Linked DNA regions of Sinorhizobium fredii USDA 257. The protein of the gene in region 1 interacts with the protein of each later gene in a pairwise test. Links are inferred from orthologs where the notes say so. Each region holds a gene or a part of one and is shown in the gene's direction. Other genes may lie near its edges.

What was found.
Region 2: the proteins of ung (region 1) and ndk interact in binary tests that used the Escherichia coli proteins (3 or more experiments, as listed by UniProt). The link is inferred for Sinorhizobium fredii USDA 257 from one-to-one orthologs.

The regions. Positions count from the first base shown.
Region 1 is NC_018000.1:5,605,482-5,612,619, reverse strand. The notes cover bases 1,909-4,815. They hold ung (uracil-DNA glycosylase), read left to right. Parts: upstream 1,909-2,952; coding sequence 2,953-3,678; downstream 3,679-4,815. Other genes in these bases: cobG (precorrin-3B synthase), read left to right, coding at 4,674-4,815; cobF (precorrin-6A synthase (deacetylating)), read left to right, coding at 3,777-4,547; modA (molybdate ABC transporter substrate-binding protein), read right to left, coding at 1,951-2,751. Outside these bases: modC (molybdenum ABC transporter ATP-binding protein), read right to left, coding at 95-1,162; modB (molybdate ABC transporter permease subunit), read right to left, coding at 1,159-1,881; more of cobG, read left to right, coding at 4,816-6,041; USDA257_RS26305 (precorrin-8X methylmutase), read left to right, coding at 6,044-6,676; USDA257_RS26300 (precorrin-2 C(20)-methyltransferase), read left to right, coding at 6,673-7,138. UniProt on the Escherichia coli protein: Excises uracil residues from the DNA which can arise as a result of misincorporation of dUMP residues by DNA polymerase or due to deamination of cytosine.
Region 2 is NC_018000.1:927,394-934,410, forward strand. Bases 1,823-4,608 are described here. They hold ndk (nucleoside-diphosphate kinase), read left to right. Parts: upstream 1,823-2,897; coding sequence 2,898-3,320; downstream 3,321-4,608. Other genes in these bases: USDA257_RS04315 (DinB family protein), read right to left, coding at 1,823-1,949; USDA257_RS04320 (glutathione S-transferase family protein), read left to right, coding at 2,088-2,777; USDA257_RS04330 (hypothetical protein), read right to left, coding at 3,454-3,957; USDA257_RS04335 (CGNR zinc finger domain-containing protein), read right to left, coding at 3,954-4,514. In the rest of the region: USDA257_RS04310 (AMP-binding protein), read left to right, coding at 1-1,496; more of USDA257_RS04315, read right to left, coding at 1,437-1,822; USDA257_RS04340 (branched-chain amino acid ABC transporter permease), read left to right, coding at 4,674-5,570; USDA257_RS04345 (molybdenum cofactor biosynthesis protein MoaE), read right to left, coding at 5,573-6,037; moaD (molybdopterin converting factor subunit 1), read right to left, coding at 6,042-6,302; pgsA (CDP-diacylglycerol--glycerol-3-phosphate 3-phosphatidyltransferase), read right to left, coding at 6,299-6,886. UniProt on the Escherichia coli protein: Major role in the synthesis of nucleoside triphosphates other than ATP. The ATP gamma phosphate is transferred to the NDP beta phosphate via a ping-pong mechanism, using a phosphorylated active-site intermediate.

The DNA.
Region 1 (7,138 bases):
AAGCTCGACCCTGCAGGAACGGTCCAAACGAGGCGGAGTGGGTGCGGCAGGTTAAGCCCCTCCCACCTGTGGGGAGGGGTTTTTGGGTCTATATCTAATAATCCAGCGCCACGGTCTTGATGATGACGTGGACTGGTTTGCCCGGCTCGAGCCCGAGCGCCTCGCGGGACAGGGCGGTGATGCGGGCGACGATGATATTGCCGCCGCAATCGACGCGCACGTCGATACTGCCCTGATGAACCGGCGATAGGTCGACGATCGTTCCCCGCAGGACGTTCAGCGCGCTGATCCCTTCCAGCTTCGTCGTGGCGAGCATCACATCACGCCCGGCGATATAGAGGCGAAGCCGATGGCCTGGCGCCGTGACGAGATGCGGTATGCGGATCAGGCATTCGCCGGCACGCACCACGGTCAGATTATGCGTGGCGTCATGACTGTCGACCACGCCTTCGATCAAGGCGCCTGTCTCCCGCCGCTCGATCGCGGCCGTCGACCGGCTGAGAATGGCGGCGGCCGCGCCGGATGCTTTGACCCGGCCGTCCTCGATGACGACGACGCGCTCCGCCAGCCGCGCCACCTCCGCGACGGAATGGCTGACATAGACGATCGGTATCCGCGTCTCGTCGCGAAGCCGCTCCAGATAGGGCAGGATCTCCGCCTTTCTCGCCTCGTCGAGGGCAGCGAGCGGTTCGTCCATCAAGAGCAGCCGCGGTGCGGCAAGCAGCGCCCGGCCGACGGCGACACGCTGGCGCTCGCCGCCGGAGAGCGTCGAGGGACGACGCTCGAGCAGATCCCCGATACCGAGCATCTCGACGACCTTTGCGAACTCGGACGTGGACTTGCCTGCAGCGGCGAACCAGCGCCCATAGGCGAGATTCTTGCGGACGCTCAAATGCGGAAAGAGCCGGGCTTCCTGGAACACGTAGCCGAAGCGCCGGCGGTGCACGGGGGTGAAGAGCCGGCGCTTGCTGTCGGCGATCACGTCTCCGTCGAGCAGGATGCGGCCGGCATCAGGTTTCAGAAGCCCGGCGATGATGTTGATCAGCGACGTCTTTCCGGAGCCGGAACGGCCGAAAAGCGCCGTCACGCCGCCCTCCGAGCGGAACGCGGCGTCGATCACGAAAGAGCCGATCCGGTGGCGCGCTTCGACCTCGAGGCTCATGCGGCGACCGTCCGTCGCGCCGCGGCGGCGGCAAGGAATTCCGACAGCATCAGCGCCGCCATCGAGATGACGATCGAGATGACGGCGAGGCGCATGGCGCCGGCGTCCCCGCCCGGAACCTGGGTCAAGCTGTAGATCGCGGCGGATAGCGTCTGCGTCTCGCCGGGGATGTTCGAGACGAAAGTAATGGTCGCGCCGAACTCGCCCATCGCCTTGGCGAAGGAAAGGATCATGCCGGCGACGATGCCGGGAAGGATCAACGGCAGGGTCACGGTCAGGAACACCCAGGCCGGATTGGCACCGAGCGTCGCGGCGGCATCCTCCAGCTTGCGATCGACCGCTTCGATCGACAGCCGGATGCTGCGCACCATCAGCGGAAAGCCCATGACGGCGCAGGCGAGCGCCGCGCCGGTCCAGCGGAAGGAAAAGACAAGCCCGAAATTCTCGGCAAGAAAAGCGCCGATCGGGCCGCGCCGCCCGAACAGGATGAGCAGCACGAAGCCGGTGACCACCGGCGGCAGGATCAGCGGCATGTGGACGAGGCCGTTCAGGAGCGACTTGCCCCAGAAACGTCCGCGCGCCAGCGCCATGGCGACCAGCAGTGCGAGCGGCAGGCTGGAAAGCATGGCGACCGTTGCCACGCGCAGGCTCAAGCGGACGGCTGTCCATTCCGCGTCGCTCAGAGCCGTCCAGTCCAAGTTCGTGCTCCCGTATTGCATGAGGTGCCGCGCCAATACGTAAACGACGCGACCATGTTCTGCCCGCTCGACGGCCGGTGGCGCAAGGCCCTATTCGAGGACGATGAAGCCTTGTGCCTCGAAGAGTGCCGCGGCCCTGGGCGACTTGACGTATTCGAGATAGGCGGCGGAATCCGGGTTCTTGCTCTCGGCGGTGATGGCGATCGGGTAGATGATCGGCGGATGGCTGTCTTCAGGGAAGGTTCCGACCACCTTCACGCCCGGATCGGCGGTCGCATCGGTCTTGTAGACGATGCCGTAGGGTGCCTCGCCGCGCGAAACGAGAAGCAGGGCGGCGCGGACGCTTTCGGCCCCGGCTAACTTCTTGGCGACCGTCGGCCAGATGCCGAGCTTTTCGAGTGCCGCCTTGCCGTATTTGCCGGCCGGGACCGACTCGACGGCGCCCATTGCCAGGCGTTCGTCGCCGAGCAGGCCGGCGAGGTCGAGGCCAGGCTTGATCTCGACAGGTTGGGCATCCGTCTCGGCGGAAACGAGGACGATGCGGTTACCGAGCAGGTTGAAGCGGCTGTCGCTTTTGATCAGCTTTTTCTCGGCAAGATAGTCCATCCAGGCGAGATCGGCCGAGACGAAGATATCGGCCGGGGCACCCTGCTCGATCTGCTTTGCGAGCGCCGAGCTCGCCGCGTAGGAGGCGGTCGTCTCTTTTCCGCTCTCCTTTTTCCATTCAGCATTCACAGAGTCGAGCGCGTTCTTCAGGCTCGCCGCAGCGAATATCGTTACCCTTTCCTGCGCCTCGGCCGGGGCGAATGCCGCGCCCGCCAATGTCATGCCGAGCGCCAGCACCAAACCGGTAATCCCGAAACCTTTCAGCCACTCTCTCCGTCTCATCAACACGCCTGCCTCCATCTCTCTCGTGATATTTATTAGGATATAACGGTTCTCGGTCTTGGTTAGCGCTATATCCAAAGAAATACAATGCCTCGCGACAGGGGTAATCAAAGCGGTGAACTGAGGGGACAAATACGGCGCCGGTGCTTGCGATGGGGGCTCATCGGTCTAAATTCCGGAACGGAATGAAGCGAGGCGATATCCATGGATGCGACGATCAGGCTGGAGGAGAGCTGGAAGGCCGTGCTGACGCCGGAATTCCGGCATGGCTACATGGCCGAGCTCAAGCGCTTTCTTGTGGACGAGAAGCAGCAGGGCCGGCAGATCTTTCCGAGAGGCAGCGAGTATTTCCGGGCGCTTGACCTGACGCCGCTCGACAAGGTCCGCGTCGTCATCCTTGGCCAGGATCCCTATCATGGCGACGGCCAGGCGCACGGGCTTTGCTTCAGCGTACGGCCGGGTGTGCGCACCCCGCCGTCGCTCGTCAACATCTACAAGGAGCTTCGCGACGACCTCGGCATTTCACCGGCCCGTCACGGTTTCCTCGAAAGCTGGGCGCGTCAGGGTGTGCTGCTGTTGAACAGCGTGCTGACGGTGGAGCGGGGCCGGGCCGCCTCGCACCAGGGCAAGGGCTGGGAACGCTTTACCGACGCGGTCATCCGCGCCGTCAACGAGCAGGCGCAGCCGGTCGTCTTCATGCTTTGGGGCTCCTACGCGCAGAAGAAAGCTGCCTTCGTCGATCGCTCCCGGCACCTGGTGCTGACTGCGCCGCATCCGTCGCCGCTCTCGGCGCATTCCGGCTTCCTCGGCTGCAAGCATTTTTCGAAAGCCAATGCCTTCCTGCAGTCGAAGGGGCTCGATCCGATCGACTGGCGGCTGCCGGACGACCCTCCTCTCGCCGTCGATCGGCAGATTGCGGCGCCCTGCTGACGCCCTCGTTGCGCCCCCTGTCGTCAATGGACCTTGCGCCGCTGATCCCGATCCGCCAAAGACTGGCCGACGCGTAGCGCGCAGGCGGGAGAGACGGCATGCGGCATATCCTGATCATCGGTATAGGTGCAGGCAATCCCGAACACATCACGGTCCAGGCGATCAATGCGTTGAACCGGGCCGACGTTCTGATCATCCCGACCAAGGGAGCGAAGAAGACGGAGCTTGCAGAAGTACGCCGCGATATCTGCGCCCGCTACGTGACGCGCAGCGACAGCCGGACCGTCGAATTCGCCGTGCCGGTCCGACGGATCGAGGGACGCAGCTACGTACAAAGCGTCGACGATTGGCATGCGAGCATCGCCGCGACTTACGAGGCGCTGCTTGAGAGCGAGCTTGCGGAAGGGCAGACTGGCGCCTTCCTCGTCTGGGGCGATCCGATGCTCTACGACAGCACGATCCGGATCGTCGAAAGGGTCCGCGCGCGGGGCAGCGTAGCGTTCGAATTCGAGGTAATCCCCGGCATCACCAGCCTCCAGGCGCTCTGCGCCAGCCATCGCATTCCGCTCAACCTCGTCGGCAAGCCCGTCGAGATCACTACCGGCCGCCGGCTTGCCGAGAGCTTTCCACACAAGAACGAGACGGCCGTCGTGATGCTCGATGGCGAACAAGCCTTCCAGAGGATCGATGATCCGGATGCGGAAATCTATTGGGGCGCCTATCTCGGCACGCCGGACGAACTCGTCATTTCCGGGCGTCTCGCCGATGTGAAGGAAGAAATCGTGGAGGCAAGGGCCGCGGCGCGCGAGCGCATGGGCTGGATCATGGACATCTATCTTCTGCGCAAGGGAGCGGACTTCGACGAGTAGCCCGACGTTCCGCAGGAGACGGCTTGTCCGGGCTTTGATCTCTCTCAAGGAAGGCGGCTGTGATATAGGCTCTATCACGGATGCGGAGTGTGAAGCCGCAATGTGCCCAGGGATGATGGAACAACGATGAAGAGCTGCGTTGCGCCCGGGTCTCAAACGGAGACCGGCCGATCGATGCGTCGCGGCGCCTGCCCGTCGCTCGCAGCGCCAATGCGGACTGGAGACGGTCTGCTCGTGCGGCTGCGTCCGGCGATCGATGGTTTGACTCCCGCCGAGTTGAGAGCGTTGGCCGAAGCGGCCGCGGCCTGCGGCAGCGGCATCATCGAGATCACCGCGCGGGGCAACCTGCAAATCCGTGGGCTGACCGCATCCACCGTACCGAACCTTGCTGCCGCGATCGGCGAGGCGGGAATTGCCCTTGCCGATGGGATTGCGATCGAAACGCCGCCGCTTGCCGGAATCGATGCGAGCGAAACCGCTGATCCGCGGCCGTTGGCCGCAGCTTTGCGCGCCGCGATTGCCGATCGACGACCAACGTTTGTGCTAGCGCCGAAACTGTCCATCGTTATCGATGGACGTGGCCGCTTCCACCTGCGGGACGTTGCCGCCGATCTGCGGCTTGAAGCGCGGAACAGCGACGATGGTCTTCGCTGGCTGTTGTCGCTTGGCGGCGCGCCGCGCCCAGAACGGCCCGTTGCGCTGCTGGAGACCGAACGGGTCGTCGCCGCGGTGACGGAGGTTCTGGCGGAACTCGATGCCCTTGGCGCGGCCGCCCGCGGCCGTGACCTCGATGCGGATCGCATCCGGCAGCGCTTCTCCGCCGACCGCGACATCTTGCCGGCGCCGGGGGGTGGCGCCTTGCCATTCTTGCCGGCGGGCATTCACGATTTCGGCGACGGGCGCATCGTGCTCGGTGTCGCCCTTGCTTTTGCCCAGACGGACAGCGCCAATCTCATCGCCTTTCTACAGCGCGCCGAGGAACTGGGTGCGTCGGAAATACGCTTCGCGCCGCGCCATGGCATCCTCGTCCTCGGTCTATCGAGCGAGGCTGCGGCTGTCGCGCAACGCATCGCGCTGTCTCAGGGGTTTGTGGTCGCCGCCGATGATCCGCGCAATCACATCGCGACCTGCGCCGGCCTTGCCTGCGCCTCGGCGCTGATGGACACCAAGGCGACAGCCAGGCTATTGGTCGAAGTCGGCGCTGACCTTCTCGACGGCTCGCTCGCAATCCATCTCTCCGGCTGCGCCAAGGGATGCGCCAGGCCCAAGCCATCTGCGCTGACGCTTGTCGGTGCGCCATCAGGATATGCGCTTGTCGTAAATGGCGCTGCTTCCGTCGCGCCAAGCGCCTACAGGGATGAAAACGGAATAAGAACCGCGCTGGCCAGGCTCAATGCGCTCGTGCGAGAAAACAAAGACGCTGGCGAATCGGCGCTCTCCTGTCTTACACGGCTCGGGACCGCGCGCATCGTCGTGGCGTTTGAACAGGGATAGAAATGCCTGATTACGATTATATCCGCGATGGCAACGCCATCTACGAGCGTTCCTTCGCGATCATCCGGGCAGAAGCCGATCTTTCCGGCTTCTCGGAAGAGGAGGCCGATCTTGCGGTGCGCATGGTCCATGCCTGCGGGTCGGTAGAGGCGGCGCGTCAGTTCGTCTTCTCTGCCGATTTCGTCTCCGCCGCACGCGATGCGCTGACGAACGGCGCCCCGATATTCTGCGACGCGGAAATGGTCGCCCATGGCGTGACCCGGGCGCGGCTGCCGGCCGGCAACGAGGTGATCTGCACGCTCCGGGATCCGCGCACGGTGGAGATCGCCGCGGAGATCGGCAACACACGCTCGGCGGCGGCCCTGAGACTTTGGGGTGAGCGGATGGCGGGCTCGGTCGTTGCCATCGGCAATGCGCCAACCGCGCTCTTCTATCTCCTGGAGATGCTGCGCGACGGCGCGCCGAAGCCCGCGGCGATCCTCGGCATGCCGGTCGGCTTTGTCGGCGCGGCCGAATCGAAGGACGCGCTCGCCGAGAATTCCTATGGCGTTCCCTTCGCGATCGTCCGTGGCCGACTGGGCGGCAGTGCGATGACGGCGGCGGCGCTGAACTCGCTCTCGAGGCCGGGCCTGTGAGCGGGCCTGGCAGACTGATCGGCGTCGGAACCGGGCCCGGCGACCCTGAGCTTTTGACCGTGAAGGCAGTGCGGGCGCTCGGCGAGGCGGACGTCGTCGCCTATTTCGCCAAGGCGGGGCGCAACGGCAACGGCCGCGCCGTCGTCGAGCACGTTTTGAAGCCTGACCTTGTCGAACTGCCGCTCTACTATCCGGTGACGACCGAAATCGACAAGGACGACGAGGCTTACAAGCGGCAGATCACCGACTTCTACAATGCCTCCGCAGAAGCGGTCGCCGTCCATCTCATGGCGGGGCGGATCGTCGCCGTGCTCAGCGAGGGCGACCCGCTGTTCTACGGTTCCTACATGCACCTGCATGTGCGGCTCGCGGGCCGTTTTCCGGTCGAGGTCATTCCCGGCATCACGGCGATGTCCGGCTGCTGGTCGCTTGCCGGCCTGCCGCTGGTGCAGGGGGACGACG
Region 2 (7,017 bases), 4.7 Mb from region 1 along the record:
TCGAAGCGGCTCTCGAGCGGCACGATATCGCCGCCGCCGTCATTGGCAGCGATGTCGAAATCCATGCCTATTTCGTGGGAGAACGCGATCCGGCTGACGTCCGTCGGCTCCTCGTCTCCGCAAGCGGATTGACGTTGCTGCAGGTACGGGCGACGCGCATCGACGCGCTGCCGCGCCTGGCATCCGGCAAGGTCGATTACGAAGCGCTCCGCCAGAAGAGCCGGGGCACCGGCGGTCCTTCGCGGGCAGAAGGCGTGGAAGTCCTGTTCGAGCAGTTATTCTACCCGCAGAAGGTTCGACCGGAGGATAGCTTTCTGTCGCTCGGCGGGGATTCGCTCCGTTTCGTCCAGCTGTCGATCGGGCTTGAAAAAATCCTCGGCGAGGTGCCCGAGGCTTGGGAGAGAATGCCGGTCAATACCTTGGCGGCCATGGTTCGCCAGGAGCGCAAGACACCGCAGATCGGCACCGACTTCCTGATCCGGGCGCTGGCCATCCTGCTCGTCGTGCTTCACCACGAGACGCTCTGGCCGATCCCGGGCGGCTCGGCGGCGATGGTGATCCTCGCCGGATTCGGCCTAGCGCGGTTCCAGAGCGGCGCCCTTTTGTCGGGCGCGCTATGGCAGCTGCTGCGGCCGCTCACGCAGATCCTGGTCCCCTACTATCTGATCGTCGCGGCTTACGCCCTTGCCTGGGGGGAAGTGCCCTGGGCTTCCGTCTTCCTTGTCGGCAATTTTGGTTTCGCCGACCCCGAGCGCCACAGCATGGTGCCGTACCTCTACTGGTTCATCGAGGCCTATTGCCAGATGGTGCTGGTGTTTGGCGCTCTGTTCGCCGTTCCGTTCGTCAGGCGCTTTGCCGCCGTGCGGCCCTTTGCCGCCGGCATGGCGCTGCTTGCTGCCGCTTTTGCCGCCCGCCTGGCGATGCCGCAGCTTTGGGAAATCGGTAACCGCCAGATCTTCACGCTGCCTTGGATCTTCCATCTGGCCGTCGTCGGCTGGTGCGCGGCCTTGGCCCAGAACTGGGCACAGCGGCTCGCGGTCATGGTGGCCGGAACGGGGATCTTTTTGTTTCTCGGGCTTTACGAGGGCGTCTGGATCGGCACCAAGATCAAGTACCTGTTGCAGATCGTCGTCCTCGCGGGCCTTTTGTTTCTGCCTCGCATCCGCCTGCCGCAATGGGCCGTGCAACTTGTCCTGCCGCTCTCGGCGGCAGGCTTTCATATCTACATCCTGCACCGCTTCGTGCCCGATCTCCTGCTGGCGCCAGTCCAGCCGTTCCTCCCGCCGCTCACCTATTCGCTCTCCTCGATCGCTGGCGGCGTCGTGCTCGGGCTTATGGTCTGGGCGGGGCAGCGTCAGCTATTCAAAGGGCTTGTGCGCGCCCGGGCCGGCGCTCTGCCGATGGACTGGCCGGCCGGGGTTAAGTCCTGGCTCTCTTCAGGCCGCCCACTTCTTTCCCTCGGTCCGCAGGAAGAAAACCAGGTCCAGCGTCAGTGACGGGCGCCCGAGCGCGGTCAAGGTCGCGTGCGCCTGCCCGCGGTGATGGGTCTGGTGGTTGAAGAAATGGGCGAGCGTCGGACCGACTCTCTGGGTGATCTTGTCGGGCGCGGTCAGCGGCGAATAGGTGAAGTGCGCGTTGAGACGCGCCTCGTCGAGGCTGTCCAGCCAGGCGATGATGCGCTCGTCTTCCGCCGCCCGCGCCGCCGTCAGCGCGGCGAGGTCTTCGCAGAGGATCGCATCGAGCCGCGTGGGTGCCTTGCCCTCCTTGGTGAACCGGTTCATCCAGATCCGGTCGGCCGCGAGAATATGGTTCAGCGTTGCGTGCAGCGAGCCGAAAAAGGCGCCCCTGTCCTCCCGGTATTCCGCCTCGGAGAGTTCCGCCGCGGCAGCGTAGAGCCGCCGGTTGGCCCAGCGATTGTAGTCGGCAAACATCCGATAGTGATCGAGCATCAACATTCTCCCTTGCTGTCCGGCCAGCCTAGCCGGGATTGATATTCGCGTGTCGAATGCAACTCATGAAAATTACTGATTTGATCACCCGCTCCCTATCGTCCTATGCGTCGAGCGATATGCAGATCAGGAGGTGAGATGACCCGCAAACTCTATGCGCTCTGTGGTACCGAACGGACGCGCCCCTTTTCTCCGCATGTGTGGAAGATCAAGCTTTCGCTCGCGCACAAGGGCCTCGACTTCGATGTGATGCCTGTCGGCTTCACCGAAATTCCGAAGCTCGAGCAAGGGGTGACGAAGATCGTCCCGCTGCTTCGCGATGGCGAAAAACTCGTTAGCGACAGCTTCGACATCGCCCTTTATCTGGAGAAAGCCTATCCCGAGCGGCCGACGCTGTTCGGCGGCGAGGGCGGCAAGGCGATGGCCCGCTTGGTCGAAGGCTGGTCGCAGATGACCCTGCATCCTGCCATTGGCCGCATCGCCATCATGGATATCCATGACAGCCTCGAACCGGTGGACCAGGCCTATTTCAGGCAAAGCCGCGAGAAGCGCTTCGGCAAGCCGCTCGAAGCGGTCGCCGAGGCAGGGCAGGCGGATCTCGAAACCTTCTCGGCCAAGCTCGAGCCGCTGCGCCACATGTTGAAATTCCAGCCCTTCATCGGCGGCGACGCTCCACTCTTTGCCGATTACATCGTTTTCGGTGCCCTGCAATGGGCGCGCATCGTCTCGTCACATCGTCTGCTTGCCACAGGGGACGTCGTTTCGGACTGGTTCGAGCGTTGCCTCGACCTTCACGATGGCCTCGGCCGCTCCGTAACAGCAGCGTGAAACTCTCCCCTGCAGCGGCGAATCATCGCCGCGCCCCCTTGTTTTGCGCGGCCCCCTTGTTTTGCGTGGCATTGGCGGCTAATGAACCGCCACTTTCTCAAGAGCAAGGGAATTGAGCCAATGGCGATTGAACGTACCTTTTCGATGATCAAGCCGGATGCGACGAAGCGCAACCTGACCGGCGCCATCACCAAGATGCTCGAAGACGCCGGCCTGCGCGTCGTCGCATCGAAGCGCGTCTGGATGAGCCGCCGCGAAGCCGAAGGCTTCTACGCCGTCCACAAGGAACGCCCGTTCTTCGGCGAACTGGTCGAATTCATGTCCTCCGGCCCGACCATCGTTCAGGTTCTCGAAGGCGAAAACGCCATTGCCAAGAACCGTGAAGTGATGGGCGCCACCAACCCGGCCAACGCCGACGAAGGCACCATCCGCAAGGTCCATGCGCTGTCGATCGGCGAAAACTCGGTTCACGGATCCGATGGCCCGGAAACGGCTGCCGAAGAAATCGCCTACTGGTTCGCGGGCACCGAAATCGTCGGCTGATTCACCTTCTTCGCTTCGGCCCCTAAAGGCTTGAAACGATTCTTCGAAACCGGGGCGGAGACGCCCCGGTTTTTCTTATGCATGTCGCCAAAAGTGTGCAGCGGTATTGGGACAACGACATGCATGACGCACTTTATGTCGGGCAGGCTGCCGTGTCGAAATGTGTCGGCGCCAGTCCATTCCTGAAGACTTCCGGATTCTTGTCGTAGGCTGGGCCGACGACCAACGGCCTCGCCGGCATGACGCTCTGGTCGAGGTCGGACATCACCGTCGTTTCCAGCTTTTGCAGCGTCGCACCATCCGGTCCCTTGACTTCAATCGTCACAGCATAGGGCCTTCCCTTCTTCACACAGGTGATGTCGGGGCTCTCCAGCGCCACCTTGTCCAGTTTCGGGAAGAGCTTGCGCGTCAGCGTCAGCGGTTCGCCGCCGGCCGGATTCTCGAAGGTCGCCACGACGATACTGCCGTCGGGGACCGGCTCGGTCTTGTTGAGCGTGATCGTATAGGTGGCATAGGCCAGCCGGTAGTTGAACACGAACATCTTGCCGGTCAGCTTCAGCGGGTCCGGCCCGGTCTCGCGCTGACAGCCGGCAAGTACCGCCGCCGCGACAACGGCGATGGCAATGACATTTTTCATGGCTGGATCTCCTCTTTGTTGCGGCGGTAGTGGCGTTTCGCCTTCGTGCGGTTGCCGCAAACCGCCATGTCACACCAGGTCCTGCTCCTGTTGCGGCTGCGGTCGAGGAACAGCCATTCGCAGTTCGGGCAAATCTTCAGACGATCGGGCTCCGGATTGGCAGCCAGGCTGAGCGCCGAATGCGCGGTGGCGACGTCGAGAGCGATGTATTTGCCGCGTTCGGATGATTGGCGCAGGACGGCCGTGATCGCCTCGAGCAGATCGGCGAGCAGCTCCGGCCGGTCTTCGGCCCGCACCTGCGCCCGGAAATGCCGATCCGTCGCCTCGCGCAGACCGATCAGCGGCTCCCGCCTTCCAGGCCCGATCGGCCCAAGCCTGCCAAAACGCTCCTTCTCGGCGCCGTAAAGATTGAAGGCTTCGGCAAAGCTGTCGATCGCCGCTCCATCGGCGAAACGATCGATCCGGCGCGTCGGGTCGAAGCGCAAAACCACGGAATTTGCGACATCCAGCGCCAATGCGCCGCCTGAGAATCGATGCGCGGTCCAGGTGAAGCTCATGTGAAAAATCCTAACTAGTAAAATGCATTTTACCAGTTATATTGCTTCTGTCACTAGTGCCGCAGAGGAAAGTTGGCCTCTGCGTTTTGTAATTGAAATTGATGCGGTTTCGTTCTTGGATTGTCTCGATCCCGATCGCCGCGACCGACCGGAAATGTGATGGCCTATTTCCTTCAGCAGATCGCCAACGCCGTGCCAGTGGCAGCGCTCTATGCGGCACTCGCCTTCGGCTATGCTATCGCCTTTGCGGTGACGCGGCGGGCCGACCTGACCTATGGCGCTCTTTTCGCCTTTGCCGGTCAGGTGTTTGTGCTTTTTGCGGATTTCGGCTGGGACCGTCTGTGGTTGGTCTTGCCGGCGGCGCTGGGTCTCGGAGCCGCGGCGGCCCTGATCTTCGGGCTTGGTGCGGGTCTTGTCGCCGGGCGCTATGTGATGAGGCCGCTGGCTTTTTCCTCGGCCAATGCCGTCGTCGTTGCCTCGCTCGGCAGTCTCCTGGTGCTCATGGAAGCGGCCAGGCTCGCGTCCGATACGCGAAGCCTATGGCTGCCGCCCTTCCTTAATCACGTCATCGTCTTCTGGCCGGATCCGGCATTTCCCGTGACGCTGACGGTCGTGCAATTGCTGAACACCGGACTGATGGCCGCATTGGTCACCGCTGGTCACTTCCTGCTCAGCCATACCTATGCGGGGCGCTATTGGCGGGCCGTCTCGGAGGATCGCGAAGCGGCATCCCTCTGCGGGGTCGATCCTTCGACCGTCTACATTCTCGCCTATGGCGTCGCGTCGCTGATTGCCGCCTTCTGCGGGATCCTTGCCGCCTCTTACTATGGCAATATGGACTTCGGCATGGGCCTGAGCTTCGGCGTCAAAGTGTTGTTCATCGCCGCGATCGGCGGGCAAGCGGCGCCGTTGTTCGCAGCCCTCGGCGCCGCCGGCGTAGGCCTGCTCGAGACGCTATGGAGCGCCTATGGCCCGATCCTCTGGCGGGATTTCGCGATCTTCAGCTTTCTGGTCCTGGTCCTCGTCGTGACGCGGCGGGAAAAGATCATTCCCTGACCTTAGCGGTTCCACCGATCACGCGCCGCGTCGTCGGCGTCCTTGGCGCTGACCCATTCGCCGGCGCTGCCGTCGGCGCCGTGCTCCTTCTTCCAGAAGGGGGCCGAGGTTTTCAGAAAATCCATGATGAAATTCGCGCCCTCGAAGGCTGCCTGGCGGTGCGGCGAGGCTGTTACCACCAGTACGATGTTCTCACCGGGCTCGATGCGGCCGAAGCGGTGAATGGCTGTCGCAGCCTGCAGGCCGAAGCGCTGCACCGCTTCGTGGCAGATCCGGCTGATCTCGGCTTCCGCCATGCCCGGATAGTGTTCGAGTTCGAGCGCGTCGAGGGCGCCTTGCTCGTCGCGGCAGAGGCCCGAAAAGGTGACCACCGCACCGATGTCCGTCCGCCCGCGGTAAAGCGCCGAGACCTCGGCTGCAAGTTCGAAATCTTCGCGTTGGACGCGCACGGTGACCGGGGCGTCCATCGCCTCAGCCGCCCGTCATCGGCGGAAAAAGCGCGATCTCGCGGGCGCCGCCGATCGGCTCGCCGTGATCGACATGTTCCTGGTTGATCGCCGCGCGGATGACGTTCTGGTGTTCGAGCGCTGATTCATATTCGGCGCCGAGAGTCTTCAGATGCGCCAGCAGGTCGCCGATCGTGACGATACCCGCCGGCAGTTCCAGCGTTTCCTCAGCCTTCCCGATGCGCTCGCGCACCCAGGAAAAATAGACGAGGTTTACGGTGCTCATTCGTTGACCACGTGCTTCAAGCCGGCGCGGAAGTAATCATAGCCGGTATAGAGCGTGATTGCCGCGGCGATCCAGAGAAGGACGATACCCGCTTCCGTTATATAGGGCATGATCTTGTCGCCGGCGGGACCGGCAAGCAGAAAGGCGATCGCCACCATCTGAATGGTCGTCTTCCACTTGGCGATCCGCGTCACCGGGACGCTGACCTTGAGCGCGGCCAGATATTCGCGGAGACCCGAAACGAGGATTTCGCGGCATAGGATGATGATCGCGGCCCAGATCGACCAGCCGGCGATCGTCCCGTCGGCGGCGACGAGCAGCAGGATCGAGGCGACCAGCAGCTTGTCGGCGATCGGGTCGAGCATCCGGCCGATATTGGAAGTCTGCTTCCATATGCGGGCGAGATAGCCGTCGAAGAAATCGGTGATCGAGGCGGTGACGAACAGGACGAGCGCGGTCCAGCGCGCGAAATCGGAACTGTGCAGCCGGCCCTCGATAAAGAAGCACAGCACAATCAGCGGTACGATGAGAATACGGAAATAGGTCAGCAGATTCGGAACGCTGTAGGCAATGGGCGTTGGCATAGACTCGGTTTCTCTGGACACGACAATCCCCCATTTCCCGCGAGCTAGGGTCATCGACGCGATTTTATCGTTCGGTCGGCATGGGGTAAGCACCAGCTTTTCCATGCCTTCCGGGTTTCAGGTGTACAGAA